Regions from separate parts of the Micromonospora sp. WMMD710 genome, predicted to be linked through region 1. Evidence: riboswitches for the same ligand, from Rfam matches in the RefSeq annotation. Region 1 holds a riboswitch; the other holds the start of a gene.
What was found. Region 1 has a riboswitch for cobalamin ahead of O7620_RS11205 (ribonucleoside-diphosphate reductase subunit alpha). Riboswitches for the same ligand answer to the same signal wherever they lie in the genome.
Positions count from the first base shown of each region.

Region 1 (15,810 bases):
ACCATCATCGGCGCCTTCCTCATCGCCCTGGTGCGCAACGGCGCCGTCCTGCTCGACATCAGCATCCACTACCAGCAGGTGATCGTCGGCCTGATCATCTGGGCCGCCGTCTACTTCGACCAGTACCGCCGCCAGCGGCTGGAAGCACGGGGTTGACATGCCATTTCGAGAGTCCGAACGAGGAAGGACACACACCATGGCACACACCACCACCAGCCGGCGCGCGCGAGGGCACCTCCTGCGCACACGAGCCATCCTGGCTGCCGCCGCGGCGACCGCTCTGCTCAGCGCCTGCGGCGGGGTCGAGGTCCGCGACGGAGGCGACGGCGCGACCAAGGACGCGAGCGGGCCGCTGAAGCTCGCCGTGGTGCCGAAGGCCGTCGGGGCCGACTACTGGAACACGGTAAAGGCGGGTGCCGAGTGCGCCGCGCAACGCGCCGGCAACGTCACCGTCCAGTGGGACGGGGTGACGACCGAGACCGATGTCGAGGGCCAGGTCAACCTGATCCAGAACTTCGTCACCAAGAAGGTCGACGGCATCGTCTACGCGGCCACCGACTCCCGCGCCTTGGCGCCGGCCACCGACCAGGCGCTCGCCGCCAACATCCCGGTCGCGATGATCGACTCCGGCACCAGCCCGCAGCCGTCGGCCGTTCCGCTCTTCGCCACCGACAACCGCGCATCGGCGGTCGAGGCCGCGAAGCTGCTCGCCACCGAACTCGGCCCCGGCAACCACGAGGTGGCGCTGGTCGAGTTCCAGCCCGGATCGCAGACCAACACCGAGCGGGTCGACGGCTTCAAGGCCGGCCTGGCCCAGTTCCCCAACCTGAAGCTGGTCGGTCAGCAGCCCAGCCGCAGTGACGTCAACGAGGCACGGCGGGTCACCGAGAACATCCTCACCGCCAACCCCAACCTCGCCGGCGTCTTCGCGGCCAACGAGCCGAGCGTGCTCGGCGCCGCGCAGGCGATCCAGGCCGCCGGCAAGTCCGGCAAGGTGGTCATCATCGGCTGGGACGCCGCCCCCGACGAGATCGCCGGTGTGCGCAGCGGTCAGATCTCGGCGCTGGTCGTGCAGAACCCGTTCAAGATGGGCTACTTCGGGGTCGACAAGATGGTCAAGCACCTCCGGGACAGGGCGCCGCTGGCGTCCGCCGACACCGGGGTCACGTTCGTCACCAAGGAGAACATCGACTCCGCGGAGATCAAGGCGGTGCTCGAGCCCAGCTGCGCCAACCCCCCGGTGCAGTGATGGGCGCGACCCCAACGGCATTCACCGACACCGACGAGAGCCCGGCCGCCGCGGAACCGCCGGTCCTCGAAGCCCGCGGCATCGTCAAGCGGTTCGGGCACGTCGAGGCGCTGCGCGGCGCCGACTTCACGGTCCACCGGGGTGAGGTCGTCGCGCTGATCGGCGACAACGGCGCCGGCAAGAGCACGCTGATCAAGACGCTGTCCGGTGTGCACCCGCCCGACGAGGGTGAGATCCGGGTGGGCGGTCGTCCCGTCCAGTTCTCCAACCCGGTCGACGCCCGGCGCGCGGGGGTGGAAACCGTCTACCAGGATCTCGCCGTCGCCGACGACCTCAGCGTGGCGGCCAACCTGTACCTGGGGCGGGAGATCCTGCGCTCCGGGCCGCTCGGCCGGCTCGGGCTGCTCGACAAACGGGCCATGCGGCAGGGCGCCGCCGCCGCGCTGGACGAGCTGGGCGTACGAATTCCCCGGGTCACCACCCCGATCGCCATGTTGTCCGGTGGGCAACGGCAGTGCGTGGCGGTGGCCCGGGCGATCATCTGGGCGACCAACGTGGTCATCCTCGACGAGCCCACCGCGGCGCTCGGCGTCGTCCAGACCGGACGGGTGCTCGACGTCGTCCGGCGCGCCCGTGACGCCGGCATGTCGGTGGTGCTGGTGAGCCACAACATGCCGCAGGTGCTGGAGATCGCCGACCGGGTCGAGGTGCTGCGCCTCGGCCGGCGGGCGGCCCGGTTGCGCGCCGATGAGGTGACCACCGACGACCTGGTCGCCGCGATGACCGGAAGCACCAGTACGGAACGGGAGGATCGGTGACGGCAGTCGTCTGCCGGGGCGCGCCCGATCCCGCGATCGTGGACCGCGCCCCGCAGCCGCCCGGCCCCGGGCAGGTCCGCATCGCGGTGGCATACACCGGCATCTGCGGCATCGTCCCGGCCGTCGGCGGCGGCTGGCTCGGCCGGTGACGGGCCGTCAGCCGCACCTCACCGCGCTGGGCTTCGGCGCTTCGCAGGGCGGCAACCTCTACCGGGTGACGTCGGACGAGGACTTCGCCGCCGCGGTGGACGCCGCGTGGGACGGCGGGATCCGGTACTTCGACACGGCGCCGCACTACGGGCTCGGCCTGTCGGAGCGGCGCCTGGGTGCCGCGCTGCGCTCCCGCCCGCGCGACGAGTACGTGGTGTCGACGAAGGTCGGCCGGTTGCTGGTGCCGTCGCCGGAGACCGCGCATCTGCGGGATCCGGACGGGTTCGATGTGCCGGCCGAGCACCGGCGGGTCTGGGACTTCAGCCGGGACGGCGTACGACGCTCGCTGGAGGCCAGCCTTCGGCGTACCGGCCTGGACCGCATCGACGTGGTGTACCTGCATGACCCGGACGAGCATTGGGAGCAGGCCGCGTACGAGGCGGTGCCGGCGTTGGTGGAGCTGCGCGAGCAGGGTGTGATCGGGGCAATCGGGGCCGGGATGAACCAGTCCGCGATGCTGGCCCGGTTCGTGGCGGAGACCGATGTGGACGTGGTGATGTGCGCCGGCCGGTTCACCCTGCTGGAGCAGGGTGCGTTGACCGACCTGCTGCCCGCCGCGCAGGCCCGCCGCGTCGGTGTGGTGATCGCGGGGGTCTACAACTCCGGGCTGCTGGCCCGGGACATGCCGCCGTCCGACGCCGTCTACGACTATCAGCAGGCCCCGGCGGAGGTGATCGAGCACGCGCGGCGGGCGGCGCAGGTGTGCCGGGCGTACGGCGTCACCCTGCCCGAGGCGGCGTTGGCGTTCGTCCGCCGGCACCCGGCCGTGGTCTCCACGGTGGTCGGCATGCGCGACGCGGCCCAGGTGACCGAAACCCTGCGCCGCACCGACGCCGACGTCCCGGATCAGCTCTGGACGGCGCTGTACGAGGTGGGGCTGCTCGACGTGCAGTCGTGAGGGTGGACCTTCACGTCCGGGGGGTCTCGGCGGTCGCGTCACCCTCGTCGGGCAACCAGTGCAACGACTCCTCCACCCCGATCAGGTGGTTGGCCATCCGGATGCGGGCCCGTTCGGGGTCGCGTGCCACGAGGGCCTTCAGGATCGCCACGTGCTCGTCGTGGGTACGCCGGTCCGCGCCCTCCTCGTGCAGGCTCCGCCACAAGCGCCCCCGCAGGGTGCGCCCGGCGAACGCCTCGATCAGGCCGACGAGCACCGGATTCTCGGCGTGCACGGCGATGATCCGGTGGAAGGCGATGTCGATCTCCATGATTCGTTCGTGGTCCTGTGGAGACTGACCGGCGATCCGGGCCGCCTCGTCGAGCAGTTCCCCTGCCTGGGTGAGGGCCTCGTCGGTGATCCTGGTCGCCGCCAGCCGGGCGGCCTCGCACTCCAACAGCCGTCGGACGGTGTGGATGTGCCGCGGGTCGCCCTGGCCCTGGAAGTCCACGACGAAGCCCATCGGGGCCAGCAGTTGCGGCGCGTCGAGGTTCGTGACGTAGGTGCCGTCGCCCTGGCGGATGTTGACGATGCCGAGGATGGACAGGGCCGACATGCCCTCGCGCAGCGATCCCCGTGAGACGCCGAGCGACTCGGCGAGGTCTTTCTCGATGGGCAACCGGTCGCCGGGCTTGAACTGCCCTTCGAGGATCATCCGTTTGATGCCGTTGACCACTTCGTCGGTGCGGGACATGACACCTCCTAGCGGCCGGCGGGGGTGGCCGTTCCACCCGCGATCACGTACGGCTCCGGAGATGACACGGTAGTCGGGTCCGCCGCGGCCCAGTAGTGGCCGTCGGGGAACCGGTAGAGCGCGACCGACTCGGTCCGCATCCGGGTGGAGTAGCCGGGCCGCTCGGGCAGGACGTAACCGCTGCCCGACCCGGTGTCCCGGATGACGCACGGGTCGGTGAAGTGCTCGTGCAGGTGGTCGACGAACTCGGTGACACGACCGGTGAGATCGCCGGAGATCGCCACGTAGTCGAGCACCGACACGTGCTGGACCATCTCACACAGACCGACGCCGCCGGCGTGTGGGCACACGGGGACGTCGAACTTCGCGGCGAGGAGCAGCACCGCGACGATCTCGTTGATGCTGGCCAGCCGGCCGGTGTCCAACTGGCAGAAGTCGATGGCCTCGGCCTGGAACAGCTGCTTGAACATCACCCGGTTGTGGCAGTGCTCGCCGGTGGCGACCCCGATGGGCGCGACGGCGCGGCGAACGGCCGCGTGGCCGAGGATGTCGTCGGGGCTGGTGGGCTCCTCGATCCAGAGCGGGTTGAACTGGGCGAGAGCCTTGACCCACTCGATGGCCTGACCGACGTCCCACACCTGGTTGGCGTCGATCATCAGGCTGCGGTGCGGGCCGAGGATCTGCCGGGCGATCGCGCAGCGGCGGATGTCGTCGTCGAGGTTGGCGCCGACCTTGAGCTTCACGTACCCGTAGCCGGAGTCGACCGCCTCCTGGCACAGCCGGCGCAGTTTGTCGTCGCCGTAGCCGAGCCAGCCGGCCGAGGTGGTGTACGCGGGATAGCCGGTCCGGTCGAGCTCGGCGAGGCGATCGGCCTTCGTGCCCTCCTTGGCGCGCAGGATGGCCAGCGCCTCGTCCCGGGTCAGCGCGTCGGACAGGTAACGCAGGTCCGCGATGTCGACGAGTTGCTCGGGGGACATGTCGACGAGCAGCCGCCACAGCGGCTTGTCGGCGGCACGGGCCACCAGATCCCACGAGGCGTTGAGCACGGCGGCGAGGGACAGGTGGACGACGCCCTTCTCCGGCCCGAGCCACCGCAGCTGCGAGTCGGAGGTGAGCAGGCGGTAGACCGCCCCCATGTCCGCCGCCATCGTCGCCACGTCCAGGCCGACCAGGCGGTGGGCCTGGTGAACGGCCGCCGCGACGACGATGTCGTTGCCTCGGCCGATGGTGAAGGTCAGCCCGTGACCCGCGAGCGGCGCACCCGCGCTGTCCACGCCGTCGGTGTGCAGGACGACATAGGCCGCCGAGTAGTCACCGTCCTTGTTCATGGCGTCGGACCCGTCAGCGGTCAGGGAGGTGGGGAAGCGGACGTCCTCGACGGTGACGGCAGTGATCTGCGGCATGCGCTCCTCGCCCGGCTCGGGGAAAGATCGGATGATCACTGGGAGTATACGGAGGCTTGATCCGGTGCGTCAACGACGTCGATGGACTCGGACGTGCGTTTTGATGAGGGATCGCGAGCTGTGGCCGCCTCGCCGATTGGCCCGATACATCAAATCTTTGAACCGCTGATCGTCACCCCTGGAGCAGGGCGAGTTCCGGCACGCCGTAGTGCCGGTCGAGGACCTGCATGGCGGCGCCCGCCGCGATCACGTCGGCGCCCAGGCTGGAGAGGGTGACGTCGGTGGTGAGCCAGTCGGCGCGCGGCACGTCGGTGTGCACGGCCTCCTCGACCGCCGCGAGGTAGGGCTGCGCGTACCGCAGCAGGTCGGCGCCCGCCAGCACCACGTGGGCGAGGTCGAGGGTCTGCAGCAGGTTGACGACGCCGACCGCCAGGACCCGCGCGGCCCGGGCGATGTCGCCGGCCTCGGCGGCCCGGTTGTGCACGATCTCCAGGCATCCGTGGCGTCCGCACACGCAGAGCGGGCCGTCGAGGTCGACGACGGTGTGGCCGAACTCGCCGGCGTTGGTGTGTGCGCCCCGGTGGGCCGTGCCGCCCAGCCAGAAGCCGCCGCCGATGCCGGACTCGACCATGATGAGGACCGCGTCGCCGAAGGTTCCGCCGTGCCGCCAGGCCTCGGCCGTGACCCCCGCGGTGACGTCCTTGTCGAGGTGGACCGGCAGGCCGAGGTGCGCCTCGGCGAGCTCGCGCAGCGGTACGTCGTGCCAGTGCCGCAGACCGTGGGCGTCGCGGACCAGGCCGTGCTCGTGGTCCAGCGGGCCGACCATCCCGATGCCGACGCCGGTGAGCCGGCCCCGCAGATCCCGGCCCGCGGTGACCGCGCCGATGCCGGTGCGCAGGGCGTGCAGCAGCTGCTCCGGGGTGAAGTCGTCGGGCAGCGGGCTGACCGCTGAGTGGTGCACCGCGCCGGCCAGGTCGACGAGCACCAGGCGCAGCGTGCGCCGGGCGACGTGGGCGCCGATGGCGTACCGGCTGTCGGGGACCAGCTCGTAGACGACCGCGGGTTTGCCGATGCCCGGGCGGCGGACGCCGGCGGTACGGATCAGGCCGTCGGCGGTCAGGCGGGCGATCACCTTGGAGACCGCCTGTGGTGTCAGGCCGGTGGCCTGGACGATGGTCGACCGCTCGAACGTCGGCACGGTACGCCCCACCGCCATGACCAGCGCCTGGTTGTAGCCGCGCAGGAACGTCACGTCGGCTGTGGTGCGCGTCATCTCGCCACCCTATTACGCAACGCTGTTGCTAAATTCTCCCGGTGGATGGATTGCGCAGAAATCGACGGCTCTCGGCGGTGGCCGCCCTGGCCCTGGGCGGTGTGGCCGTCGGGCTGACCGAGTTCGTGGCGATGGGCCTGCTGCCCGACATCGGCCGCGACCTGCTGTCCGAGCAGTACGCGCGGTCGCCGTCCGACGCGGTGGCCCGCGCGGGCTGGATGATCACCGCATACGCGCTCGGGGTGGTCGTGGGCGCCCCGCTCATCGCCGCGCTGAGCGCGCGCCTGCCCCGCAAGAAGCTGGTGCTCGGCCTGCTCGTCCTCTTCACCGTCGGCACCGTCGCGTCGGCGACCGCCCCGACGTTCGACCTGGTGCTGGTGGCACGGTTCGTCGCGGCCCTGCCGCACGGCGCGTACTTCGGGGCGGCCGGCCTGCTCGCAGCGACCCTGCTGGGCCCCGGCAACGAGGCCCGCGGCTTCGCCGCCGTGCTCAGCGGACTGACCGTGAGCAACGTGGTCGGCGTACCCCTGATCACCCGGCTCGGGCAGGCGGCCGGCTGGCGCACCGCGTACCTGGTCATCGCCGGGGTCTTCGTGCTCACCCTGTTGGCCGTGCTGGCGGTCGTCCCGGAGGTCGCCGCGGCGGTGGAGGGCTCGCCCGCCGCCGAGCTGCGGGCCCTGCGGACCAGGCAGGTGTGGCTGGTCGCGGCCACCGGGGCGATCGGCTTCGCCGGCTTCTTCGCGGTCGACACGTACATCGCTCCGGTCACCACCGACGTCGCCGGCCTCTCCGCCGCGACCGTGCCGTGGGCGCTCGTCGCGGTGGGTCTCGGCATGACCGTCGGCAACGCCCTGGGCGGCTGGCTCGCGGACCGGGACCTGCGCCGCAGCATGATCGTCGGCTTCGTCGCGATGATCGTGAGCATCGCCGTGTTCGGCCTCGTCGCGTCGAACCCCGCCGGCCTGTTCGTGGGCGCGTTCCTGGTCGGCGCGACCAGCCTCTACCTGGGGCCGGTCCTGCAGGCCCGCCTCATCACGGTGGCGCCGGGCGCCCAGCTGATGGGCGCGGCGATGAACCAGTCGGCCATGAACATCGCGAACAGCCTCGGCGCCGCCCTGGGCAGCGTCGCCATCGCCGCCGGGTTCGGCTACCTCGCGCCGGCCTGGGTGGGCGTGGTCCTGGCGATCCTCGGACTGGGCCTGGCGGCAGTCAGCTTCGCGGTCGAACGCCGCTCGCGCGTGCCGCAGCCGGTCACCGTCGGGAACTGACCCGCCCTCCGGTGACGGGCGTCACCGACACGCCCGGCCCGACATGTGGGGTGTGACAACCACGGCGTCCCTATATATGGTGTCGAGCGCAGCTGGTTCGGCCGCTCACCCGGAGTGGTCGAGGCAAGAGGGAACCCGGTGGAAATCCGGGACTGTCCCGCAGCGGTGAGTGGGAACGACCGCCGTCATCAGCACTGGGCCACCACACGGCCTGGGAAGCGACGGCCAGTAGGAGACCGGCGAACCCGGTCGTGCCCGCGAGTCCGAAGACCTGCCAGCGTGCCGTACGCCCACACCCGGGCGTACGGCGGTCCGAGGCCGCGTGGGACGGCCGACGCCACCTGACCCACGCCGTCGCGGCGTGGCGTCCGCCGGTGTCTGTCTCCTCGTGTCCGGACCATCAGGTCTCGAACTCCGAGGAGCGAGTGGTGACAGTTACCGAGGTAGCCCCGGCCGCCAGCGGCGCGGCCCCCCGCCGGACGCAGATGCGCGTCCGCAAGCGCGACGGCGCCACCGAGGCGGTGGACGTCAACAGGATCGTCCGGGCGGTCGAGCGGTGGACCGACGACCTCACCGACGTCGACCCGCTGCGGGTCGCCACCCGCACGATCAGCGGCCTCTACGACGGCGCGACCACCGCCGAGCTGGACCGGCTGTCCATCCAGACCGCCGCCGAGATGATCGGCGAAGAGCCGCAGTACTCCCGCCTCGCCGCCCGCCTGCTGGCCGTCTACGTCGACAAGGAGGTCCGCCGCCAGGGCGTCACCTCGTTCAGCGCGGCGATCCGGACCGGTCACGCCGAGGGCCTGATCGGCGACGAGACCGCCGCGTTCGTCGCCGCGCACGCCACCATGCTCGACGACGCCGTCGACCCGGACGGCGACCGGCGCTTCGAGTACTTCGGGTTGCGCACGGTCTACGACCGGTACCTGCTGCGCCACCCGAGCACCCGGCTGGTGCTGGAGACCCCGCAGTACTGGCTGCTGCGGGTGGCCTGCGGCCTGTCCACCACCCCCGACGAGGCGGTCGGCTTCTACCGGCTGATGTCCAGCCTGGCCTACCTGCCCAGCTCACCGACGCTGTTCAACTCCGGTACCCGGCACACCCAGATGTCCTCCTGCTACCTGGTCGACTCCCCGCGCGACGAGTTGGACTCCATCTACCAGCGGTACGCGCAGGTCGCGAACCTGTCCAAGTTCGCCGGCGGCATCGGCATCGCGTACTCCCGGGTCCGGTCCCGGGGCGCGCTGATCCGTGGCACGAACGGGCAGTCCAACGGGATCGTGCCGTGGCTGCGCACGCTGGACGCCAGCGTGGCCGCGGTCAACCAGGGCGGCCGGCGCAAGGGCGCGGCCTGCGTCTACCTGGAGCCGTGGCACCCGGACATCGAGGAGTTCCTGCAACTGCGGGACAACACCGGCGAGGACGCCCGCCGCACCCACAACCTGAACCTGGCCAACTGGATCCCGGACGAGTTCATGCGCCGGGTCGAGGCCGACGAGGTGTGGTCGCTGTTCGACCCGCACGAGGTGCCCGAGCTGCCCGACCTGTGGGGGGAGCGGTTCGACGCCGCGTACCGGGCCGCCGAGGCACAGGGCCGCTACGTGCGGCAGGTGCCGGCGCGGGAGCTGTACGGCAAGATGATGCGCACCCTCGCCCAGACCGGCAACGGGTGGATGACCTTCAAGGACGCCGCCAACCGGCTGTGCAACCAGACCGCCGAAGACGGCAACGTGGTGCACCTGTCCAACCTGTGCACCGAGATCATCGAGGTGTCCAGCGACGCCGAGACCGCCGTGTGCAACCTCGGCTCGGTGAACCTCGCCGCCCACCTCGCCGACGGCGACCTCGACTGGGAGCGGCTGCGCGCCACGGTCCGCACCGCCGTGACGTTCCTCGACCGGGTCATCGACATCAACTACTACCCGACCCCACAGGCGGCGGCGAGCAACCCGCGCTGGCGCCCCGTCGGGCTCGGGCTGATGGGCCTTCAGGACGTGTTCTTCGCGTTGCGGCTCCCGTTCGACTCGCCGGCCGCGCGGGAGCTGTCCACCCGGGTCAGCGAGGAGTTGTACCTGACCGCGCTGGAGACCTCCGCCGATGTGGCGCGCCGCTTCGGCGCGCACCCGGCGTACCCGCAGACCCGCGCCGCGCGGGGCCAGCTCCAGCCGGACCTGTGGGGCGTCGAGGGTACGCAGACCGCGCGGTGGGACGCGCTGCGCGAGCGGGTCGAGGCGTACGGGCTGCGCAACTCGCTGCTGGTGGCTGTCGCCCCGACCGCCACCATCGCCTCGATCGCCGGCTGCTACGAGTGCGTCGAGCCGCAGGTGTCCAACCTGTTCAAGCGCGAAACCCTGTCCGGGGAGTTCCTCCAGGTCAACACGGCCCTGGTCGGTGAGCTGAAGGCCCGTGGCCTGTGGACCGAGGAGATCCGCTCGGCGATCAAGCGTGCCGAGGGCTCGGTGCAGGACATCCCGGAGCTGCCCGCCGGCGTCCGGGAGCTGTTCCGCACCGCGTGGGAGCTGCCGCAGCGGGCGCTGATCGACCTGGCCGCCGCCCGCGCGCCGTTCATCGACCAGTCCCAGTCGCTGAACCTGTTCCTGGCCTCGCCCACCATCGGCAAGCTCTCCTCGATGTACCTGTACGCCTGGAAGGCCGGCCTGAAGACCACCTACTACCTGCGCTCGCGCCCCGCCACGCGGATCCAGCAGGCCACCGTCGCCGTCGGCGCTGCCACCGCTGTCGGCGCCCTCGGCGCCCTCGGCGCGGTCGGTGCTGTCGACGCGGATGCGCTGGCCTGCTCGCTGGAGAATCCCGAGTCGTGCGAGGCCTGCCAGTGACCGCCGCCGACGCCACCACCGACACGAGGACCACGCACATGCTGCTCGACCCCGGGATGGACCTCACCCTGCGCCCGATGCGCTACCCGCACTTCTTCGACCGGTTCCGCGACGCCATCCGCAACACCTGGACGGTCGAGGAGGTCGACCTGCACGCCGACCTCGCCGACCTGGACAAGCTCTCGCCGGCCGAGCGGCACCTCGTCAGCCGCCTCGTGGCGTTCTTCGCCACCGGCGACACGATCGTCGCCAACAACCTGGTGCTCAACCTCTACCAGCACGTCAACAGCCCCGAGGGCCGCCTCTACCTGTCCCGGCAGCTGTTCGAGGAGGCGGTGCACGTCCAGTTCTACCTCAACCTGCTCGACACGTACGTGCCCGACGAGACCGAGCGGTACGCGGCCTTCGCGGCCATCGAGAACATCCCGTCGATCCGCCGCAAGGCCGAGTTCTGCTTCCGCTGGATCGACTCCCTGCACGACCTGCGCGAGCTGCGGACCCGAAAGGACCGGCGCACGTTCCTGCTCAACCTGATCTGCTTCGCCGCCTGCATCGAGGGGCTGTTCTTCTACGGCGCGTTCGCCTACGTCTACTTCCTGCGCTCCCGGGGCCTGCTGCACGGCCTCGCCTCCGGCACCAACTGGGTGTTCCGCGACGAGTCCATGCACATGGCGTTCGCGTTCGACGTGGTGGACACCGTCCGCGCCGAGGAGCCCGACCTGTTCGACGACGACCTCGCCGACCAGGTCCGCCAGATGCTCACCGAGGCCGTCGAGTGTGAGGTCCAGTTCGCCGAGGACCTGGTGGGCCAGGGTGTACCCGGGCTGACCCTCGCGGACATGCGGGAGTACCTCCAGCACGTCGCCGACCGGCGCCTCGCCCAACTCGGCATCGCGCCGCACTTCGGGTCGGCCAACCCGTTCGCCTTCATGGAGTTGCAGGACGTGCAGGAACTGTCCAACTTCTTCGAACGGCGGGTGTCGGCGTACCAGGTCGGAGTGACCGGCACCGTGGCGTTCGACGACGACTTCTGACCGCCGCAGATCCTCGATCACGTGATGCTCAGCAGGTGAATCGGCTCGTCGACGACTGCTGAGCATCACGTGATCGAGGACGCGCGCAGGAGCACGAGCGCGGCGGGCTCTTCGTGTGCCCGCTCAGGTCGGTCAACGGCGTACCCGGTAGCGCAGGTGAAGCACCCGGTTGCTCTGGATCACCAGGTCCGGGTCCTCCAGCAGGTGCTGGGCGTGGACCGACCCGAAGTAGCGTTTGCCGGAGCCGAACACCACGGGTACGACGTCCATGCGTACCTCGTCGATCAGGCCCGCCGCGAGAACCTGGCCGCCGACGTCGCCGGCGGCGACCTCGACGATGCGGTCACCGGCGAGTTCCTGCGCCTTGGCCACGGCTGCCTCGACGCCGTCGACGAAGTGAAACGGCGCCTCGGGGTCCCAGCCCTCGGGCGCCGGCCGGTGCGTCACGACGACCACGTGGTCGATCCCGCCCGGAGGCTTCCCGTCCCAGCCGTCCGTCATGTCGAACACGCGGCGGCCGACGATTGTCACCCCGATCGAGTCCCAGTACGGCCGGGTGTGGTCGTAGGACGTCTGCGACACCTTCACCACGCCGCTCTCGTCCAACGGGACGTCACCGCTGGACAACCAGTCGAACAGCGGCCCGGGCTGGTCCGTCTCGTCCGCGATGAAGCCGTCCACGGACACCGAGCTGTACATGACCACCGTGCCCACGGGCTCTCCTCTGCGTTGGGTGCCCCCAAATTAGCGTGCCGTGAGCCGTCGCTCTTGTACGAAATCAATCGGCCGGCAGCGGCCAGTTGTCCAGCACGTGGCCGGGATGTTCGCGCAGGAACCGCTGCCGGACGTCGACGTACCGGGTCGGTGTCAGGCCGGTGAAGGCCCGGAACTCGTGGCCGAAGTGGGCCTGGTCGAAATAGCCAGCGCGACTGGCGAGCTCGCCCCAGTCGATCGGTACGGCGGGGTTGATCGCCAACACGGCGGCGGCGAAACGGTAGGAGCGGGCCAGCCGCTTCGGCGTGACGCCGACGAGCTCCTTGAACCGCTGTGCCAGATGAGTGCTGCTGACACCGGCGGAAACCCTCAGGTCGCCGATCGCCACCGCGCCGCCGGTCGCCGCGATGACGCTGCCCGCGTGGCGGACCAGCCCCAGGCCGGCGGTCTCATGCAGCCGGCGGATCAGCCCCTCCTCGAGCACCGTCAGCATCTCGTGCGGTCCGTCGGCCGTGGCCAGCCGGTCGCGCAGCTCGGCGACGGCCGATCGACCCCACACCTGCTCCATCGTCACCGGCCGGTCACACAGCTCGGCCGCGGGCATCGGCAGGAACGGCGCCACCCCCCACGGCTTGAAGTGCACGCCGACGGACCGGGTCCGGGGCGGGTAGCCGAACTCCAACGCGCGGGTGGGCACGGTGACCACGCAGCCGTCGGCGTACTCGGCCGTCTCGATGTCGGTGCCCGCGCGGATGCGCAAGGGTGCCCCGAGGTTGACGATGAGGAACGCCGCCGGACTTGCCGGCAGCATCAGCCGGGCGTACGGCGACGCGCCCTCCAGGTAGTAAAGGTCGTCGATCAGCCCGTCCAGCGGCGGTCGCGGCACTCTGGACACGTACTCCATGCGCCCAGCATCGCCGACGTCCCGCCGCATCGCCCGCCGGGATGGTCCACCCACGCGCTCGGTCGGCATGAGCCGATCTCCGGAAACCTGGCCGCTGTCGTCCCTCCGCTAGCGTGTGGCCTCATGGGATCCGTGGACGTGGTTCTGGCCGGGGTGGTCGCCGCGGCCAATCTGGCCCTCGCCGCTGTGCTCTTCGCCAGGAGCCGTGGCGGCACGAGGGTGCCCCGGATCTTCGGGCGTCCGCAGCCTTCGCCGCGCCTGCGGGCGGCTATGCACACCTGCCTGGGGCTGGGGTTGGGCGTCGGCTGGCTCGTCAAGGACATCTTCCCGCCGCACTCCACGGGCGACACGGTGCTGTTCAACGTGGTCAGGATTCTGCTGGCGGCCGGCCTCGTCACCGCCCTGCTGGCCGCCTTCCGGCACGTGCGACCCGTCCGGGACACCTCGGCCCGCTAATTAGCCGGCCGCGACGGCTCGTGCATCTCTCGCCACCCACGCCGGCGGCTCATTCGTCCGGGCTCGTCTTCGTTGAATACTCATCTTTCTACCTTCAAACCCCTGCAACCACCACATATGAACACCCTCGCCCTCCGATCGAAGGCCGATTGAGCGGCGGCACGGGTTGGCTCGCCGTCAGGAGTGCCGGGAGCAGTCACGAGGCCGAGGTGACCCTGCAATTGTGGACAGGGGAGCCTCCCCAGCAACCGGTCTCGCCCGCGGCGAACGATGGGTGGGAGGAGCAGGACGCCAGTGATTGCGAGCTATTCGCGGGTGACCTCCGTGCCAGCATCGTGACCGAAGGACCGACCGGCCTCTTCATCGAGATCCCGGCGGCGGGTGGTTACCGTGCGCGTCTCTACGTCCGTGGGAGGCAGGAGCTCGGCCGAGCGTTCGACAGGTGGCACATTGAGCCTGTCGAGATCGATGAGGCGTTGTGTGCGTCGATGGACGACGACGGGAGGCCGAGCTTCCCGGCCGGTCACGAGAAGTTCCTGATCCAGGTGTGGCCACGCGCGTAGCGGGGCGTGCCAGGGCTCAGGGTTGCTCGGTGGAAGACCTGACACCAGGATCAGGGGTCGGACCCGGGCTGCGCCCGGAGGTCGGGCGGGCACCGGCGGCCAGATGATGGCGGGCATGAAACACGCTGCGCTCTCTGTGGTCGCCGGCCCGGTCGGCATCGTGGCCTACGGGCTCGTCCGGCTGTGGGGGAGATCCGACGACGTGTACGGCCCGGGGCTCGACTGGCAGGCCGCGCACCTGGCCGGCCTCGCCGGCATGGTGTTCTTCGTGCCGGCCGTCGTCGCGCTGTCCCGTCTGCTGCCGGCCGGTCGGTGGCGCACCGGCGTGGTGGCGGTGACGCTGGTCGGGCTCGCCGCGACCATGGTGCAGTTCGGCGCCGACATGGTGGAGGGGCTGCTGGCGGCGGACCGGGCCGAGATGTCGGCGCTCAGCAGCGACTTCAAGGACATCCCCGGCGTCGAGATGGCCGTCTACGACGTCGTACCCCAGCTGTTCTTCGTCGGGCTGCTCGTCCTCACCGGCATGCTCGCGGCCCGACGGCGGCTGCCGTGGTGGAGCGTTCCCCTGCTGCTCGTCGGCATCGTGCTGCCGGCTGTCACCCTCGACCTGCTCGCGGTCGGTGGCCTGCTCATGCTGGCGGCTCTCGCGCCGGCGCTGCCGATTCTGCCGCGCGAGACGGTGCGGACCGAGCCGTCCGTGGTCGCTGGCTGAGGCCGGACGTGTGGCCCCGCCGTCAGTCCGGCAGGCCGGTGCACGCCGCCCCGTCGATCGTGCAGGCCGTCGGGGCGGCGCCGACCGGTGCGCCGTTCACCCGGAACGTCACCCGCACCGACGCGCCACCGGGCACCAGCCCGACGCTGCCGTCCGGCACGAACGTCCACACCGCACCATCCTGGACGGCTCGTGCGCCCTCGACCTCACTCACCCGCAGCGACTTCCGGGGCAGGGTGACGGCCAGCTTCCACTGCGGCACCGGCACCTGGCCGGGATTGCTGATCGTCACGCTGGCGCCGTAGCTGAGCAGGGCGGTGTCCGCGATGGCGAACTCGGCGCCCAGGGCGCCCGGGCTCGGCGCGGTCGTGGCGGCCGACGGCGACGGCCCGGTGGTCGCGGCTCCGGCGGTCGGCGCCACGGTGGGGGAGCCCGGCGGTACGGCCGGTGGGCTGGTGGCCGCCGGGATCGCGTGCGCCCGGGGCGTACCGGCCGGCGGTGTCCCGACCTGGTCGACCGAGGGTGGCGGGTTGAGCGTCACCGGCGCCAGTTTCTCCGGTGACCGCAGCACCGCGACGACGGAGACCGTCGTCGCGACCAGCACCCCGAGCGCCGAGATCACCGCCACCCAGGTGGCCCGCGAGATGTCGCCCTGACCGGTGAACACCCGCCGTGTGGCCGCGGCGAGGGCCACGACCCGGTCCAGCAGGATGATCGCCACGGTACGACGTGGCT
Region 1 is NZ_JARUBD010000001.1:2,417,147-2,432,956, reverse strand. It holds gene O7620_RS11250 (ABC transporter permease) at 1-156, shown strand, start outside; gene O7620_RS11245 (ABC transporter substrate-binding protein) at 197-1,249, shown strand; gene O7620_RS11240 (ATP-binding cassette domain-containing protein) at 1,249-2,067, shown strand; gene O7620_RS11235 (hypothetical protein) at 2,064-2,216, shown strand; gene O7620_RS11230 (aldo/keto reductase) at 2,213-3,175, shown strand; gene O7620_RS11225 (FadR/GntR family transcriptional regulator) at 3,186-3,908, opposite strand; gene O7620_RS11220 (L-fuconate dehydratase) at 3,917-5,311, opposite strand; gene O7620_RS11215 (ROK family protein) at 5,484-6,584, opposite strand; gene O7620_RS11210 (MFS transporter) at 6,626-7,852, shown strand; cobalamin riboswitch at 7,929-8,146, shown strand; gene O7620_RS11205 (ribonucleoside-diphosphate reductase subunit alpha) at 8,338-10,692, shown strand; gene O7620_RS11200 (ribonucleotide-diphosphate reductase subunit beta) at 10,731-11,726, shown strand; gene O7620_RS11195 (dihydrofolate reductase family protein) at 11,859-12,440, opposite strand; gene O7620_RS11190 (helix-turn-helix domain-containing protein) at 12,505-13,344, opposite strand; gene O7620_RS11185 (hypothetical protein) at 13,468-13,800, shown strand; gene O7620_RS11180 (hypothetical protein) at 14,010-14,363, shown strand; gene O7620_RS11175 (hypothetical protein) at 14,479-15,075, shown strand; gene O7620_RS11170 (cellulose binding domain-containing protein) at 15,098-15,810, opposite strand, start outside.

Region 2 (15,810 bases), 690 kb from region 1:
CGTCGGGCGGTCACCCCACCCCGGTCGTCCAGGGCGAACGGCAGCCGCCGCACCCGGTCCGGGTCGACGTAGGACCGCACGGTCGCCTCCGCGCGCCCGGCGTCCGCGCCCGCCGTGGACCCGGTCGCCACGTCCGCGCCCGCCGTGGACCCGGTCGCCACGTCCGCGCCCGCCGTGGACCCGGTCGCCACGCCCGCGCCCGGCGGGGGCGGACCCGCGGTCGCGGTCGGCCCGAATCGATCCGCCATGACGGGTACGAAGACAACGTCGGCCTCACGCAGGACCCGCACGGCCTTGACGGTGAGCAGTTCCGGGTCGCCGGGTCCGACGCCGACCCCGGTCAGCGTGGCGTCGGTCGACCCGGCGGCTCGACGGGTGCCCGCACTCATCGGCACGCCTCGACGAGGCGGCGGGCGGCGTCCGGGTGGCCGGCCCAGTGGGTGTGCAGGTAGGACGCGTGCACACGGCCGGCGACGAAGCCGTGCGCGGTGTCGTTCCAGCGCCACGCCGGCACGTCGCCGTGCTGCGGGTCGGTGGTGGTGCGGTGGAACTCGTGGCCGCGTACCGGCTCGCCCGCGGAGGCCACCGGGGAGTCGGTGACGGCCAGCGCCTGCCGGTAGCCGAGGGTGAGCCGGCCGGTCATCCGGGCGGTCAGGTCCAGCCGGCCGCACATCGGCACACCGTCCAGGGACCGTCCCAGGTAGAGCAGCCCCGCGCACTCGGCCACGATCGGCCCGTCGAAGTCGGCCAGGTCGGCGCGCAGCGTGGCGTTGGCGGCCAGCGCCTGGGCGTACGCCTCGGGGAAACCGCCGCCGATCACCACCGCGCGGGTGCCGGTGGGCAGTGCCGGGTCACGCAGCGGGTCGACGGTGACCACGTCCGCACCGGCGGCGGTGAGCAGTTCGGCGGTCTCCGCGTACGAGAAGGTGAAGGCCGGACCACCGGCGAGCGCGACCAGCGGTCGCTCGGTGTCGGCCGGCCCGCCGACGGCGGCGACCGGATCCCAGGCCGGGGCGGTCAGTGGCCCGGCGGTGCGGGCCAGGGCGAGCACCGCGTCCAGGTCCACGGTGGCCTCGACCAGTTCGGCGAGCGCGGTGACGATCGCGAGAGACTCGGGTGCCCGCTCGGCCACCGGCACCAGCCCGAGGTGCCGGGCCGGCGCGGCCACCTCGGCGGCGCGGGTGACCGCCCCGAGCACCGGTACGTCCACCTCGGCGAGGGCGTCGCGCAGCAGCGTCTCGTGTCGGGGTGAGCCGACCCGGTTGAGGATCACGCCGCCGATCCGCACCGAGGGGTCGAAGCCGGCCATGCCCAGTGTCAGCGCGGCGGCCGAGCGGCCCTGCGCGGTGGTGTCGAGCACCAGCAGCACGGGCGCGTCGATGAGCCGGGCGACGTGCGCGGTGGAGGCGAAGTCGCGGCGGCCGACCGCGCCGTCGTGCAGGCCCATCACGCCCTCCACCACGGCGATGTCGGCGGGTGTGGGGAGGCTCGCGCCGTGGCGCAGCAGCGGCGCGATGCGCTCGGCGCCGACCAGGAACGGGTCGAGGTTGCGCCCGGGGCGTCCGGCGGCGAGCGCGTGGTAGCCGGGGTCGATGTAGTCCGGGCCGACCTTGTGTGGGCTGACCGTCAGGCCACGGCGGCGCAGCGCGGCGAGCAGCCCGGTGGCGACGGTGGTCTTGCCGTGGCCGCTGGCCGGCGCGGCGATCACCACCCGGGGCAGCGCCCAGTGAGTGCTCACCACTCGATGCCCTTCTGGCCCTTCTGGCCGGCGTCCATCGGGTGCTTGACCTTGGTCAGCTCGGCCACCAGGTCCGCGGCGGCGACCAGACGCGGGTCGGCGTCCCGGCCGGTGATCACGACGTGTTGGAAGCCGGGCCGGTCGGCCAGGGTGGCGACGACCTCGTCGACGTCCACCCAGCCCCACGTCATCGGGTAGGTGAACTCGTCCAGCACGTACAGCCCGTAACGCTCGGCGGCCAGGTCGCGCTGGATCTGCCGCCAGCCCTCCAGGGCGTCGGCGGCGTGGTCGGCGTCGCCGCCGCGCTGGATCCAGGACCAGCCCTCGCCCATCTTGTGCCAGGCCACCGGCGCGCCCTGGCCGGTACGCTCGTGCACCTCGCCGAGCGCCCGGAAGGCGGTCTCCTCACCCACCCGCCACTTGGCGCTCTTGACGAACTGGAACACCCCGACCGGCAGCCCGGCGGTCCACGCCCGCAACGCCAACCCGAAGGCCGCCGTCGACTTTCCCTTCATCTGTCCGGTGTGGACCATCAGCAGTGGCCGGTGTCGTCGCTGCCGGGTCGTCAACCCGTCAGCAGGCACGTGACTCGGCTGTCCCTGCGGCATCAGCATCTCCCCATCCCGCGGACGTTCCCGCGATCGTGCAGCTTCTGTTGGTCATATGCGCGCTTCGCCCCGTTATGCGGCGACAGAAAGTGCACGATCGCGGGGGTGGGTCAGAGCTTCCAGGGGGGTTCTGGGGGCGTTCAGCTGGGTGGCCAGGCGGGTGGCCAGATGCAGGCGGACCGGGCCGGCCTCGCAGTCGACGACCACGCAGGGAGCACCCATCGCCGCCAGCACCTTCGCCGCTGCTGCCGCGCGGTCCAGCGGGCGGGTGCCGGCGGTGGCTCTGCCGTCGGTGACGACGAGGACCAGCGGGCGGCGCTTCGGGTCGCGCAGGCGTTCCACGCGCAGCAGGTCGGCCGCGGCGAGCAGACCCTCGGCCAGCGGCGTACGCCCACCCGTCGGCAACTCGGCCAGCCTGGTCGAGGCGGCCAGCACCGACGAGGTGGCCGGCAACAGCGTCTGCGCGCCGGCACCCCGGAAGGCGATCACGGCGACCTTGTCCCGCCGCTGGTACGCGTCGGTGAGCAGGGCCAGCACCGCGTCCTTCACGGCGGTCATCCGCTGCCGGGCACCCATCGAACCGCTCGCGTCCACCACGAACAGCACCAGGTTTCCCTCCCGGCCCTCCCGCACCGCCTCACGCACGTCGTCGCCACGCAACCGCAGCGGCCCGGTCAGCCGCCCCCGGGCGGCCTGATACGGCGCGGCGGCACGGACCGTCGCCGCCAGGTGCAGCGCGCTGGCCCGTCCGGCCGGCACCCGCGCGCCGGTGGTGCGCCCCCGCCCGGTGCGGGCCCGCGACCGCCGGCCGGGCACCCCGTCACCCACTCCGGGCGCGGTGAGCAGCCGGGCCGTCAACCCACCCCGGGGTACGGCCACCGGCTGGGACTCCCCGCTCCGGGTCGGGTCGTCGTCACCGACCGCCGGTTTCCGGCCACGGCCGTGCCGCCCGGCGCCATGCCGGTCGTCCGCCGAGCCCTGCGGCCAACCGTCGTCGCCGACCCTGTCGCCCGTCGGGCGCTGCGGCCAACCGTCGGTGCCGTCCGGGCTGTCGGCGCGCCCATCCGGGCCGGTGCCGGGGCGGTCCGCCGAGTGCCCGCCCGACTCGGGTTCACCCTGGTCGCCGCCGCCGCTACCGTCCTGGGGTCCGCCGCCAGCCGGGCCGCCGCCATTCCGGCCACCGGCACCGGCCGGGCTGCCGCCAGCCGGGCCACCACCATCGGGGCCGCCGTCGTCGTCCGGGTCGTCGGGGTGGGCGTCCTGGGCCCGCTGCAACGCCTCGTCGAGGCGCTTCTCATCCAGCCCCGGCGTGTCGAACGGATCGCGGCGGCGGCGATGCGGCAGGGCCAGCCGGGCGGCGACCCGGACGTCGTCGATGGTGACCCGGTCCCGGCCGAGCCAGGCGGCGTGGGCCAGGGCGGCACGGGCCGTGACGATGTCGGCGCGCATCCCGTCCACGTCGAACGCCGCGCACACCTCGGCGATCTGGCGCAGCGCCGCGTCGGGCAGGCGTACCCCGGGGAGCCGGCGCCGGGCGGCGGCCACCTGACGGGCGATGTCGGCGTCGGCGTCGGCCCACCGGGCGGCGAAACCGGGCGGGTCGGCGTCGGCGGCGAGTCGCCGGCGGACCACCTCGACCCGGACCACCGGGTCACGGCTCGCGGCGACCTCGACGGTGAGCCCGAACCGGTCGAGCAGTTGCGGGCGCAGCTCCCCCTCCTCCGGGTTCATGGTGCCGACCAGCAGGAACCGGGCGGCGTGGCTGACCGAGACGCCTTCGCGCTCGACGTGGCTGCGGCCCATCGCCGCCGCGTCCAGCAGCAGGTCGACGAGGTGGTCGTGCAGCAGGTTGACCTCGTCGACGTAGAGCACGCCCCGGTGGGCGGCGGCGAGCAGGCCCGGTTCGAAGGCGCGTACCCCCTCGCCGATGGCCCGCTCCAGATCCAGTGATCCGACCACCCGGTCCTCGGCGGCGCCCACCGGCAGCTCGACGAGGCGGGCCGGGCGGGTCTCGGCGGCGACGTCGGCCGGGTGGGGGCCGTCCGGGCAGGCCGGGTCGGGCTCGGCCGGGTCACAGCCGAAACGGCAGCCCGCCACCCGGCGCACCGGCGGCAGCAGAGCGGCGAGGGCCCGTACGGCGGTCGACTTCGCGGTGCCCTTCTCGCCCCGGACCAGCACCCCGCCGATCGCCGGGGAGACGGCGTTGAGCAGCAGCGCCAGGCGCATGTCGTCCATGCCGAGCACGGCACTGAACGGGTAGGTCACGGTCACTGGGCCTTCTTTCGTTCGCGACTGCGGGGCTCGCACAACCGGCTCACTCCTCGCGCTCACACCCGGTCCTCCAGGTCACCCTCGCTGGCCAGGTACGTGTCGCGGAGCCGGTCGAGGGTGACCGGCTCGGGTTTGGCCCACAGCCCCCGGTCGGCGGCCTCCAGCAGCCGTTCGGTGATGCCGCGCAGCGCCCACGGGTTGGAGCGCTCCAGGAATTCGCGGGTGGTGTCGTCGAAGAGGTACGCGGCGGCCAGGTTCTCGTACATCCAGTCGTCGACGACGCCGGCGGTGGCGTCGTAGCCGAACAGGTAGTCCACGGTGGCGGCCAGCTCGAACGCGCCCTTGTAGCCGTGCCGGCGCATCGCGGCGATCCACTTCGGGTTGACGACCCGGGCCCGGAACACCCGCCGGGTCTCCTCGCCCAGCGTGCGGGTCCGCACGTCGTGCGGCATCGCCGAGTCACCCACGTACGCCTGCGGGGCGCTGCCGGTGAGGTGACGGACCATCGCCACCATCCCGCCGTGGTACTGGAAGTAGTCGTCGGAGTCGACGATGTCGTGCTCGCGGGTGTCCTGGTTCTTCACGGCCACCGCGATCCGGGCGAACGAGCGTTCCATGTCGGCGCGCGCCTCCCGCCCGTCCAGGCCCCGGCCGTACGCGTAGCCACCCCACACGGCGTACACCTCGGCAAGGTCGGCGTCGTCGCGCCAGGTGCGGGCGTCGATCAGCGGCAACAACCCGGCGCCGTACGCCCCGGGTTTGGAGCCGAAGATCCGCGCGGTGGCCCGCCGCTCGTCGCCGTGCTCGGCGAGGTCGGCGGTGACGTGGGCGCGCAGGTAGTTGTCCGCGTCCGGCTCGTCGAGGGCGGCGACCCGCCGGACGGCGTCGTCGAGCAGGGTCACGACGTGCGGGAACGCGTCGCGGAAGAACCCGGAGATGCGGACGGTGACGTCGACGCGGGGCCGGCCCAGCTCGGCGGTCGGCACCACCTCGATGCCGGTGACCCGCCGTGACCGGTCGTCCCAGACGGGCCGGCAGCCCAGCAGCGCGAGCACCTCGGCGATGTCGTCGCCCTGCGTCCGCATGGCGCTGGTGCCCCACACGGTCAACCCCACCGAGCGGGGGTACGCGCCGGTGTCGGCGAGGTGCCGGGCCAGCAGCGAGTCCGCGAGGGCCACCCCGACGTCCCAGGCGTTGCGGCTGGGGATGGCCTTCGGGTCGACGGAGTAGAAGTTGCGGCCGGTGGGCAGCACGTTGACCAGGCCCCGGGTGGGCGAGCCGGACGGGCCGGGCGGCACGAACCGGCCGTCGAGCGCGCCGAGGGTGTTGGTCAGCTCGTCGGTGGTGCGCTCCAGCCGGGGCACCAGCTCGGTGGCGGCGAAGCGCAGCACCGCGGCGGCGTCCGGGATCGGCTGGCTGGTCACCTCCGCGACGACCGCGTCGGCCGCGTCCACGGCCCAGCTTAGGGTTTCCATGCCGACGACCAGTCGCCGCGCGAGAGCCTCGATCAGGTCGATGGCGTCGGCGGCGGTGCCGGCCGGGCCGTCCACCGCGTCGGTCAGCGCCGCGGGCAGGGCGATCCGCTGTCCGGGCGTCGCGAGCAGCTCCTGCTCGTCGAGGCCGTACGCGGCGGCGAGGGCCTGCCGCAGGCCGGGCAGGGCGCGGGCGCCTCCCCAGATCTGCGGCGCCCGCAGCACGGCGAGGACGAGGTTGACGCGGGGTTCACGGGTCGGCGCGGCGGCGAGGATGTGCAGCCCGTCGCGGATCTGCACGTCCTTGACCTCGCAGAGGTACCCGTCGAGGTGCAGCACGAAGTCGTCGAAGTCGTCGGCGTCGGGCATCGCCTCGGCGTGCAGGTCGTGGTGCAGTTCGGCGGCGCGGACGAGGTCCCAGATCTGCGCCCGCACGGTGGGCACCTTGGCCGGGTCGAGGGCCTGCACGGTGGCGTACTCGTCAAGCAGTTGTTCCAGTTTGGCCAGCTCGCCGTAGGTCTCGGCACGGGCCATCGGCGGCACCAGGTGGTCGATGACCACGGCGTGCGCGCGCCGCTTGGCCTGGGTGCCCTCGCCGGGGTCGTTGACGATGAACGGGTAGACCAGCGGCAGGTCACCGAGGACCGCGTCGGGCGCGCAGCCGGCGGCCAGGCCGAGGCCCTTGCCGGGCAGCCACTCCAGGGTGCCGTGCTTGCCGAGGTGCACCACGGCGTCCGCGCCGAAGCCGCCGTCGGCGACCGGCGCGGCCAGCCAGTGGTACGCGGCCAGGTAGTGGTGACTCGGCGGCAGGTCCGGGTCGTGGTAGATGGCGATCGGGTTCTCCCCGAAGCCGCGAGGCGGCTGGATGAGCAGCACCACGTTGCCGAAGCGCAGCCCGGCGAGCACGATGTCGTCGCCGTCGGTGTACAGCTCGCCGGGCGGCTCACCCCAGTGTTCCCGCATCCGTTCGCGCAGCTCGGCCGGGACCTGGTCGAACCACCGCCGGTACGTCCGCCCCGGTATCCGGGCCTCGGCGGCGGCCAACTGCTCCGGGGTGAGCCATTCCACGTCGTGCCCCCCGGCGGCGATCAGCGCGTGGATCAGCGCGTCACCGTCGTCGGGTACCGGGGCGTCGCCCAGGTGGTAGCCGGCGTCGGCCAGCGCGGCGAGCAACCGGACCGCCGAGACGGGGGTGTCCAGCCCGACGGCGTTGCCGACCCGGGAGTGCTTGGTGGGGTACGAGCTGAGCACGACGGCGATCCGCTTGTCGGCGTGGGGCACGTAGCGCAGCCGGGCGTGGCGCACCGCGATGCCGGCGACCCGCGCGGCCCGCTCGGGGTCGGCGGCGTAGACCGAGAGCCCGTCGGCGTCGATCCGCTTGAACGAGAACGGCACGGTGACGATCCGGCCGTCGAACTCGGGGATGGCCACATGCATCGCGGCGTCCAACGGGGACAGTCCGGCGTCGCTGCCGGCCCACTGTTCGCGGGTGCTGGTGAGACAGAGCGCCTGGATGACCGGCACGTCCAGGGTGGCGAGGGCGCCGACGTCCCAGGCGTCCTCGGCACCGCCGCCGGAGGCGTCCGCGGCGACCGCGCCCCCGGCGGCGAGGACGGTGACCAGCAGCGCGTCGCAGCGGGCGAACAGTCCGAGCGGTCCGGCGCCGGCGGTCAGCCCGCGCAGCGAGCCGCAAAAGATGGGCAGCGGATCGCCACCGGCGTCGCGTACCGCGTCGGCGAGCACGTCGACGAATCCGGTGTTGCCGGCGAGCGCGTGCGCCCGGTAGAAGACGATCCCCACGGTGGGCCGGTCCGGGTCGGCGCGATGATCGCCGTGCACCCCGTACGCCGGTGTGGGCGCGGGTGGGGCGAAACCCTCGCCGGTGAGCAGCACGGTGTCGGAGAGGAACCGGGCCAGCTGGGCGAGGTTGTCCGGCCCGCCCTCGACGAGGTACGCGAGCGCCTGGGTGGCGACCCCGGACGGCACGGTGGAGAGGGCCGTCAGCTCCGCGTCGGGCACCGACTCACCGCCGAGCACGACCGTGGGGCGTCCGCCGGCGAGCACCGCGGCGAGGCCGTCGGGCCACGCCTGCCGGCCTCCGAGCAGGCGTACGACGGCGAGGGCGACCCCGTCGAGCAGGGCGGGCACCTCGTCGGCGGCGACCCGGGCCGGGTTGGCCAGGCGGTAGTCGACGCCGCTGGCGCGGGCGGCCAGCAGGTCGGTGTCGGCGGTGGAGAGCAGCAGGATGCGCACGGCAGGCTCCGGACAGTAACGTCGGCACGCTCGCGGGAAGCGCCTGGCGACGTGGGATGGGCGCGGGGTTCAGCGGGTACCGCGATCCGGCCGGCTCACCGGCGTGCGGCCGGCGGCGACGGGTGGCGCGGTGCGGAACTCAGCGGTGAACGGCGGGAGAGCGCCCGGGTATGGGTGCGGCAGAGCGGCCGTCGCTCAGGTCACGACGGTGGTCGTCGGTGACGGAGACGCCGTGCGTCATCGGGTCCTCCTCGGGTGTCCACGCCCTGGGGTACATCCGACGGCCGAAGTATCCTGGCTTCCGGATCGACGCTCTCCCCCGGCCTTCCAACCGCAGACACACGGCCGTGACTCACGAGGGGGGATCACTCCCCGGTGACAGTGGCGGGACCGCGTCGGATTCGCACCGACTTCCTTCACTGCCGTCAGGCCGCGAATGCTGCCACACCGCCGCGCCGCCGGTCAACGCGCACGCCTGCATCGGACGGCGGCGCTCGCCACAGTGAACCGCGAAGATGTCGGCGGGGGGCCTCTCGTCGCAGTCGCGGGCTGCCGAGTCGGTTCGTCGACGCCGCGGGGTGACGGCGGAGGAGGGCGTCGTGTTGGCTGACGGCCGGTGGGCCGGGCCGGGTGTGGGCGGGTTACGCGGTGATCTGGCTGGCGAGGCGCAGCCGGTCGTTGTAGATGCGGTACGCCTTGCGGTCGGCGGAGGACGCCCCGTCGGTGTTGAGTGTGGCCGCGGCGGCCAGCATGGCGTGATGGACCTCGGGCAGTGCGGTGACGTGCAGGCTGTAGCCCTGACCGCGCCGGACCGTTCGCCCGCGACGCAGGGCGTGTTGCTCGGCTTCGGCGAGGTCGGTGTGGTCTGCGAGGTGCTGGGCAAGCTTGCCGGGAATCTCTACACGGACCGCTTGCGCTGTGGTTGCGGCGGGTGCGGGCTGGTCGGGTTGATTGGGCAGCAGATCGGCGATCGCGGTGCGGATCGCGCCGCGGCTGACGTTGTGCTCGCGGGCCAGGGCGGCGATGCTGGCCCCGTTCCGGTACGCCTGGCGGATCTGGTCGGTTACACCGAGCTGGGCGTGCCGGGGACGCCGGCCGGAGATCGTGCCGCTGGCCCAGGCCGCGGCGAGTCCTTCGCGGGTGAGTTCGTTCTGCAGGTCGCGTTGGAACTGCCCGACGGAGACGAGCACGTTGACCAGCATGGTGGTGGTCGCGTCGGTGGCGGCCAGGTCGGTGATGTTCGACAGGGCGCCGGAGAGCACACGCAATGTCACCTGGTGCTGCTGGCACCAGGCGCGCAGGGCGAGGATGTCGGCCAGGTCGCGGCACAGCCGGTACAGCTCGGAGACGGTGAGCCGGTCGCCGGGCCGGGCATAGCGGGTCAGCTCCCGGAAGCCGGCGCGCTCCAGCGCGGGGATCTTCGAGGAGGTCGCCGGATCGCTGAAGATCCGCACCCCCTCGGCGCCGCCGGTGAGTCCGACCGCGTCGAGCAGGTACGTCTGCCGCTGGGTGCTCTGCTCGTCCGTAGAGACCCGCGTATAGACCAGATCCGCCATGACCGCGCTGTCTCCTTGATCCGTCGCTGTCGGCACCCAAGGGTCTACCTGTCAGCAAACCCTGTCGTCAACCCTGATCGGCCCGGATCGGATCAGCGGACCTATTTCCGGTGGTCGCGGCGTGTCCAAGGGACGGATCGGGCGCCCTGTCAGCAAAGGGTCCTTTGCCGACACAAACAGATCGAGTCGCCGGGCTCGTCGTGAGCACCGTGAACCTACGGACGAGATACCTCGCTGCAAGAGATGTACAACCATCTACAGAGGAGCGAACTTGTCACTTCGCCGGGTCGAAGGATCACGTAACCTCAGAGAAGCGGCTATGCCGCCTCCACCGCCCAACCCGACCGCAACGGCTCCGAGCGCCTCTTCGCGATCACGAGAAGACCAGATGCGGATGGAGACCATGACGACGGCTGCTGCTACTACCTCAACGAGGGCACCCGCGACTCCAGGGGTGGCCTCCGCATCGAATCCGGCTCCCACCTCATCGGGCCCGGCGGCGTCCTTGTCGAGTCCGGCTTCCACCCCGTCGGGTCGGACGCCCCGTTGACACCTTGGCCGCATCGACCACGCAAGCGGCGTCGATGGCTGCACGCCGGTCCCGTCCCCGCTCTGGGGGGCGGGACCGGCGGCGTCTCAGGCCGCTGCGGCCTTGGCAGGTGCGGGGCCGGTGGTGCCGCGCTCGTAGTCGATGCGTTGGTCGAGGTCGAGCTGGAAGGTGCCGTGCAGGGCGACGTTGGACCAGAACAGCGGGGTGAGGCCGCGCAGATCGTGTTCGGTGAGCCGGGCCGCCCAGTCCGGTTCGGCCAGGACGCGGTCGACCATGCGGGTGTTGACCAGCACGAGCGCGGACTGGAGCAGGTGCAGGGAGAGCATGGAGATCTCCTGAGCCTCGCGGTCGGCGCCGGGCAGTTCGGCCCCGCGGCCGTAGTGGATGGCCACGTTCGCGGAGTTCCACTGTTCGACGACCTGCAAGCCCTCGTGGATCTCGCGGCGCAGCGCGGGGTCGGCGAGGTAGTCGGCGATGAACGCCGTCCGGACGGCGCGGCCGAGTTCCTCGATCGCGGCGAGGGTGGGGTGCTTGGGGCCGCGGGTGTTGAACCGGCGCAGGATCTGCTCGGCCTCGGCGGTGCCGAGCTGCAACGCCCGCACGTACTTGATCATTTGGTCGTATTCGCGGGTGATCAGGTCCCAGTTGATCGCCCTGGTCAGCACCGGCTCCAGCCCGGGGTAGCTGGCCCCGTCGGCGGGCCGGTAGAGGCGGGCGGCGCCGATGTTTTTGAGCCGGGGCAGCAGCCGGTAGCCGAGCAGGTGGGTGAACGCGAACCCGACCACGCTGGCGCCGTGGGTGTCGGTGTAGTTGGCGGCCATTCGCGCCAACGTCCTTCTGATCGATGGTCGACTCTGCGTTGTCCAGCACTACCTACCGCAGATGCGAGGTGTCGACTGCCCGACCATGGTCATCGAGCGCAGCGCCGGCCCCTCCGGTCTTTACCCGATATTCGACGATATGTTCAGCTCGCTATGGGAGCGCAGCCGCCAGCTATGACCGACTACGCCCGCCTCCTCCCCCTCGCACAGGAGGCCGTTGACCTGGCACACGACCTGATGCGGACGCTTCAGCCCGGTGCGCTGACCTTCAAGGGTGACCGCGACATGGCCTCGGACGTGGATTACGCCATCGAGCGAGCGGTTCGCGAGCACCTGGCCGCCAAGGCGCCTGACATCGGATTCCTCGGCGAGGAGTACGGCACCAGCGGCGACACCAGCGCACTGACCTGGGCACTCGATCCGGTCGACGGCACCGTCAACTTCATCCACGGCTCGCCCCTGTGCGCGATCTCCCTCGGCCTCATCCACCGCACACGCGCCGTCCTTGGTGTCATCGACCTCCCGTTCCTCGGCACCCGCTACCACGCCGTCCAGGGGCACGGAGCCTATGCCGACAACCGACGCATCCGCGCCAGCCAGGTCACCGATCTCCGGGACGCCGTCGTCGCCATTGGCGACTATGCAGTCGGTGCCGAGGCCAGGCGGAAGAACACCGAGCGACTTGCCATCACCGAGCAGCTCGCCCGACACGTCCAACGGATACGCATGCACGGGTCAGCCGCAATCGACCTCGCCTGGTTGGCTCACGGCCGGATCGACGCGTTCGTCATGCTCAACAACAATCCCTGGGACACCATCGCGGGCGTCGTCATCGCCAAAGAGGCTGGCGCGCTGGTGGTCGACATCGACGGCACGCCCCACGACGTGAACGCTGCCGCCACAATCGGTGGCAGCGAGCTGATCCTTCCGCCCGTCCTCACGCTCATCCGGCGATCACTCACCCAGGTGAAACCCGCTTGAGCCCGCTCACGGCCTGACCGTCTCAGTGGGCGCGGCGCTCCGGGTGTGCCCGGTTCCACACCCGCATCCGCTCCGGGTAGCCGGTGCGCGCCGCCTCGTACAGCGGCACCGCGTGCTTGCGGGCGATGGCGCCCGCCGCCCGTGGCGTGCCGGTGCGGCGGCGGATCCACTCACCGTCGTGGGCGATCGCCACCACGGTCGTGTCGGTGGCGGTGGTCTCCGGCTCCAGGTAGAACTCCACCCCCCGCCGGCTGGCGACGAACGCCTCCAGCGCCGCGAGGTCGTCGCGGGTCGCCTCCCGGTCCAGCTTGGTCGGGGTCGTCTCGGCACCCCGCGACCGCCGGTTGAACCAGCCCATGGCCCACCCCTCTCCTCGACGCTCCCACCAGTGCAGCACCGAATCCTGGCAATCCGCTGCATGCCGGATGGGAGCAACCTGATTCGCGTCGGGTGGAACCCGCGACGCCCGTGCGGTGTCATGAGGGTGATCGGAGCGGAGGTTTCCCTGGACGACCACGTGCTCGTCACCCGCGCTCGGGCAGGTGACCTGGAGGCGTACGACCTCCTGGTCGCCCGGCACACCGCGTCCGCGTACCGGACGGCGGTGCTGCTCGGCGCGGGCCCGGACTCCGAGGACGTCATCCAGGAGGCGTTCGTGAAGGCGTACCGCAAGCTCTCCCGCTATCGCGGTGAGTCGTCCTTCCGCTCCTGGCTGCTGGCGATCGTCGCCAACGAGACGCGCAACCTGCACCGCTCGCGCAGCCGGCGGGACGGGCTGGTGCTGCGGGCCGCGGCGGCCGGTCCAGCGTCGGAGGCCGCCGAGGACGGGGCGGTCGGCGCGGTTCTCGCCGGGGAGCGCCGCAGCGCGCTGGTACACGCGTTGCGCCAGTTGCCGGTACGCGATCGCGAGGTGATCGTCTGTCGGTTCTTCCTCGACCTCAGCGAGGAGGAGACCGCGGAGACGTTGGGTTGGCCCCGGGGCACGGTGAAGTCGCGGACGTCGCGGGCGTTGGCGAAGCTGCGCGGCCTGCTCGACCGCGAGGAGGTCCGGCATGGGTGACCTCGAGCGGGAACTGCGTGACCTCTCCACCTGGCTGGACACGCCCGCCGCGCCCGACGTGACCGTCCGCGTCCGCGCACGGCTCGCCGGACCGCGCCGACGGTGGCGGGTGTACGCGGCCGCGGCTCTCGCCGCCCTGCTGGTGGCGGTGCTGCCGCCGGCCCGGGCCGCCGTCGCCGACGCCGTCGGCGGGCTGCTGCGCTTCGCGGGTGTCAGCATCGCCCCGTCGTCGGGGCGGCCCGCCGGCACTCCGTCGCCGCTGCCGTCGCAGCGCACGGCCGCCATCGCCGAGGCGCAGCGGGGGGTGCGCTTTCCGATCCGCGTACCGGCACGGCTGGGGCCGCCCGAGCAGGTGCTCGTGGCGGACCCCGACCCCACGGGCGGCCACCGCGTGGCGACGCTGCTCTACCGCGGGGGCGCGCTGCGCATCGACGCCTTCGACGGCCGCCTCAACCTGGCCTTCCACAAGGAGACCAGTCGACCCGACGCGGAGTGGGTCCAGGTCGACGGCGACTTCGCGGTCTGGGTCGGCAGCCCACACGTGCTGTCCTACGTGGACCGTTCCGGCCGCGTCCACCGGGAGACCGCCCGGCTGGCCGCCTCGACCCTGATCTGGCAGGACGGCGACGTGAGCTACCGGCTCGAGGGTGATCTCGGCAAGCTCGAGGCGATCGAGATCGCCGAGTCGATGACCTAGGAACCCGGCGGCTCCGAGCGGTGTCGTGATGATGCGACACACAACTCGCTTCATCGACGCATCGGAGGGTGACATGGGTGCCTGGGTCAGATTCACGCTGGGGTCGGTGCTCCTGCTGGCGGCCTGTGCGACCAGTGACCGGCCGAGCACGGGAGCGGCGCCAGCCACGGGGAGCGCCGGCACGGCCCCGGTGGCCGCCGGCACGCCCTCGGTGGCCGCGGCGACCGGCTGCCGCTCGCGGGTCGAGACGGGCACGCTGCCCGACTGGGCGCAGACCGGCTTCCACGGGGACGCCCGGGCGCCGCACGTGCTCGGTGCGCAGGGCCACATCGTCGCGGTGCTGTTCGGAAACCCGCTGGCGCAGGTCAGGCGGGACGGATCGAACAACAAGATCCTCTGGGTGTCCCGGCCGGCCACGGCGTCGGCCGACCCGACGTCGCCGGCCACCCTGGTGATCACCGCGACGCTGGACGGCACCGGCACCCGGGTGACCCGGGAGGTCGACGGCGGGCCGGGCCCGTCGATCATCGACATGCCGAGCGCCGGATGCTGGCGCCTCGACCTGCGCTGGGGCGGGCGCAGCGACAGCATGGACCTGGTCTACGCCGAACGGAAGCCCTGACGATCGGTGCGGGGTGCGTCGCCGGCGAGTGGGTGATCAAGGGAGAGCTGATGACCTAGGGAGAAGAAGCACTCAATCCCTGCCACTTTTAACATATACCGCACCGGGGGACTTGTGGCAAGACCCGGGTCGTACCGCAGAATTGCCGGCCGGACCGCGTTTCCACAGCTCGGAGACGCGCGCTGACCCGCACCCAGATCGGAGCGACCCGACGTGGACCCGCTGATCCTCAGCGTCTTTGATCTCCCCGACCAACTCCGCGCCAAGGCAGACCCGGCGCTGATCGCCCGCGACGAGCAGCACTTCGCGACCATGGCGGCGAGCCTCGAGCAGACGTACACCGATCTGTCCGGCCGCCTCGATGCCGAACGCCGGGCGCCCGGCGGCGCCGGCCGGCAGGCGGTGGAACGTGACCGGGAGGTCCGCCGGCTGAGCGCCCAACTGCGCGCGCTGCGCCGCTACGGCCTGGACCTCTGCCTCGGTCGCATGGTCAGCACGGACAGCCCGGAGCCCGTGTACATCGGACGGCGCGGCCTCACCGACGGCGCCGGACGCCGCCTGCTGCTCGACTGGCGCTCCCCCGCCGCCGAGCCGTTCTTCGGCGCCACCCACGCCAACCCGATGGGCCTGACGAGCCGCCGCCGGTACCGCTGGACCCTCGGCCGGATCACCGACTACTGGGACGAGGTGTTCACCGCCGACGGGTTCGCGGGGCACGCCGCGCTCGACGACCAGTCCGCGTTCATCGCCAGCCTGGGCGGCAGCCGGTCGAGCCGGATGCGCGACGTGCTCGGCACCATCCAGGCCGACCAGGACGCCATCATCCGGGCGGGCTCCCGCGGCGCGCTCGTCGTCGACGGCGGCCCCGGCACGGGCAAGACCGTCGTCGCCCTGCACCGCACCGCGTACCTGCTCTACTCCGACCCTCGGCTCGGCCAACGTCAGGGTGGTGTGCTGTTCGTCGGCCCGCACCAGCCCTACCTGGCGTACGTCGCCGACGTCCTGCCCAGCCTCGGCGAGGAGGAGGTGCAGATCTGCACACTGCGCGACCTCGTCGCCGAGGGCGCCACGGCGACGGTGGAGAGCGACCCGGACGTGGCCTGGCTGAAGTCGTCCGCGCGGATGGTGACGGCGATCGAGGCGGCCGTGCGGTTCTACGAGGAGCCACCCGGCACGGGGAT
Region 2 is NZ_JARUBD010000001.1:1,723,266-1,739,075, reverse strand. It holds gene O7620_RS07870 (precorrin-2 C(20)-methyltransferase) at 1-389, opposite strand, end outside; gene O7620_RS07865 (cobyrinate a,c-diamide synthase) at 386-1,741, opposite strand; gene cobO (cob(I)yrinic acid a,c-diamide adenosyltransferase) at 1,735-2,346, opposite strand; gene O7620_RS07855 (VWA domain-containing protein) at 2,419-4,677, opposite strand; gene cobN (cobaltochelatase subunit CobN) at 4,674-8,342, opposite strand; cobalamin riboswitch at 8,630-8,759, opposite strand; gene O7620_RS07845 (recombinase family protein) at 8,984-9,898, opposite strand; gene O7620_RS07840 (Tn3 family transposase) at 10,535-11,269, opposite strand; gene O7620_RS07835 (inositol monophosphatase family protein) at 11,444-12,250, shown strand; gene O7620_RS07830 (hypothetical protein) at 12,273-12,608, opposite strand; gene O7620_RS07825 (RNA polymerase sigma factor) at 12,729-13,310, shown strand; gene O7620_RS07820 (hypothetical protein) at 13,303-14,007, shown strand; gene O7620_RS07815 (hypothetical protein) at 14,081-14,629, shown strand; gene helR (RNA polymerase recycling motor ATPase HelR) at 14,852-15,810, shown strand, end outside.
Region 2: another riboswitch for cobalamin. It lies ahead of cobN (cobaltochelatase subunit CobN); the one in region 1 lies ahead of O7620_RS11205 (ribonucleoside-diphosphate reductase subunit alpha).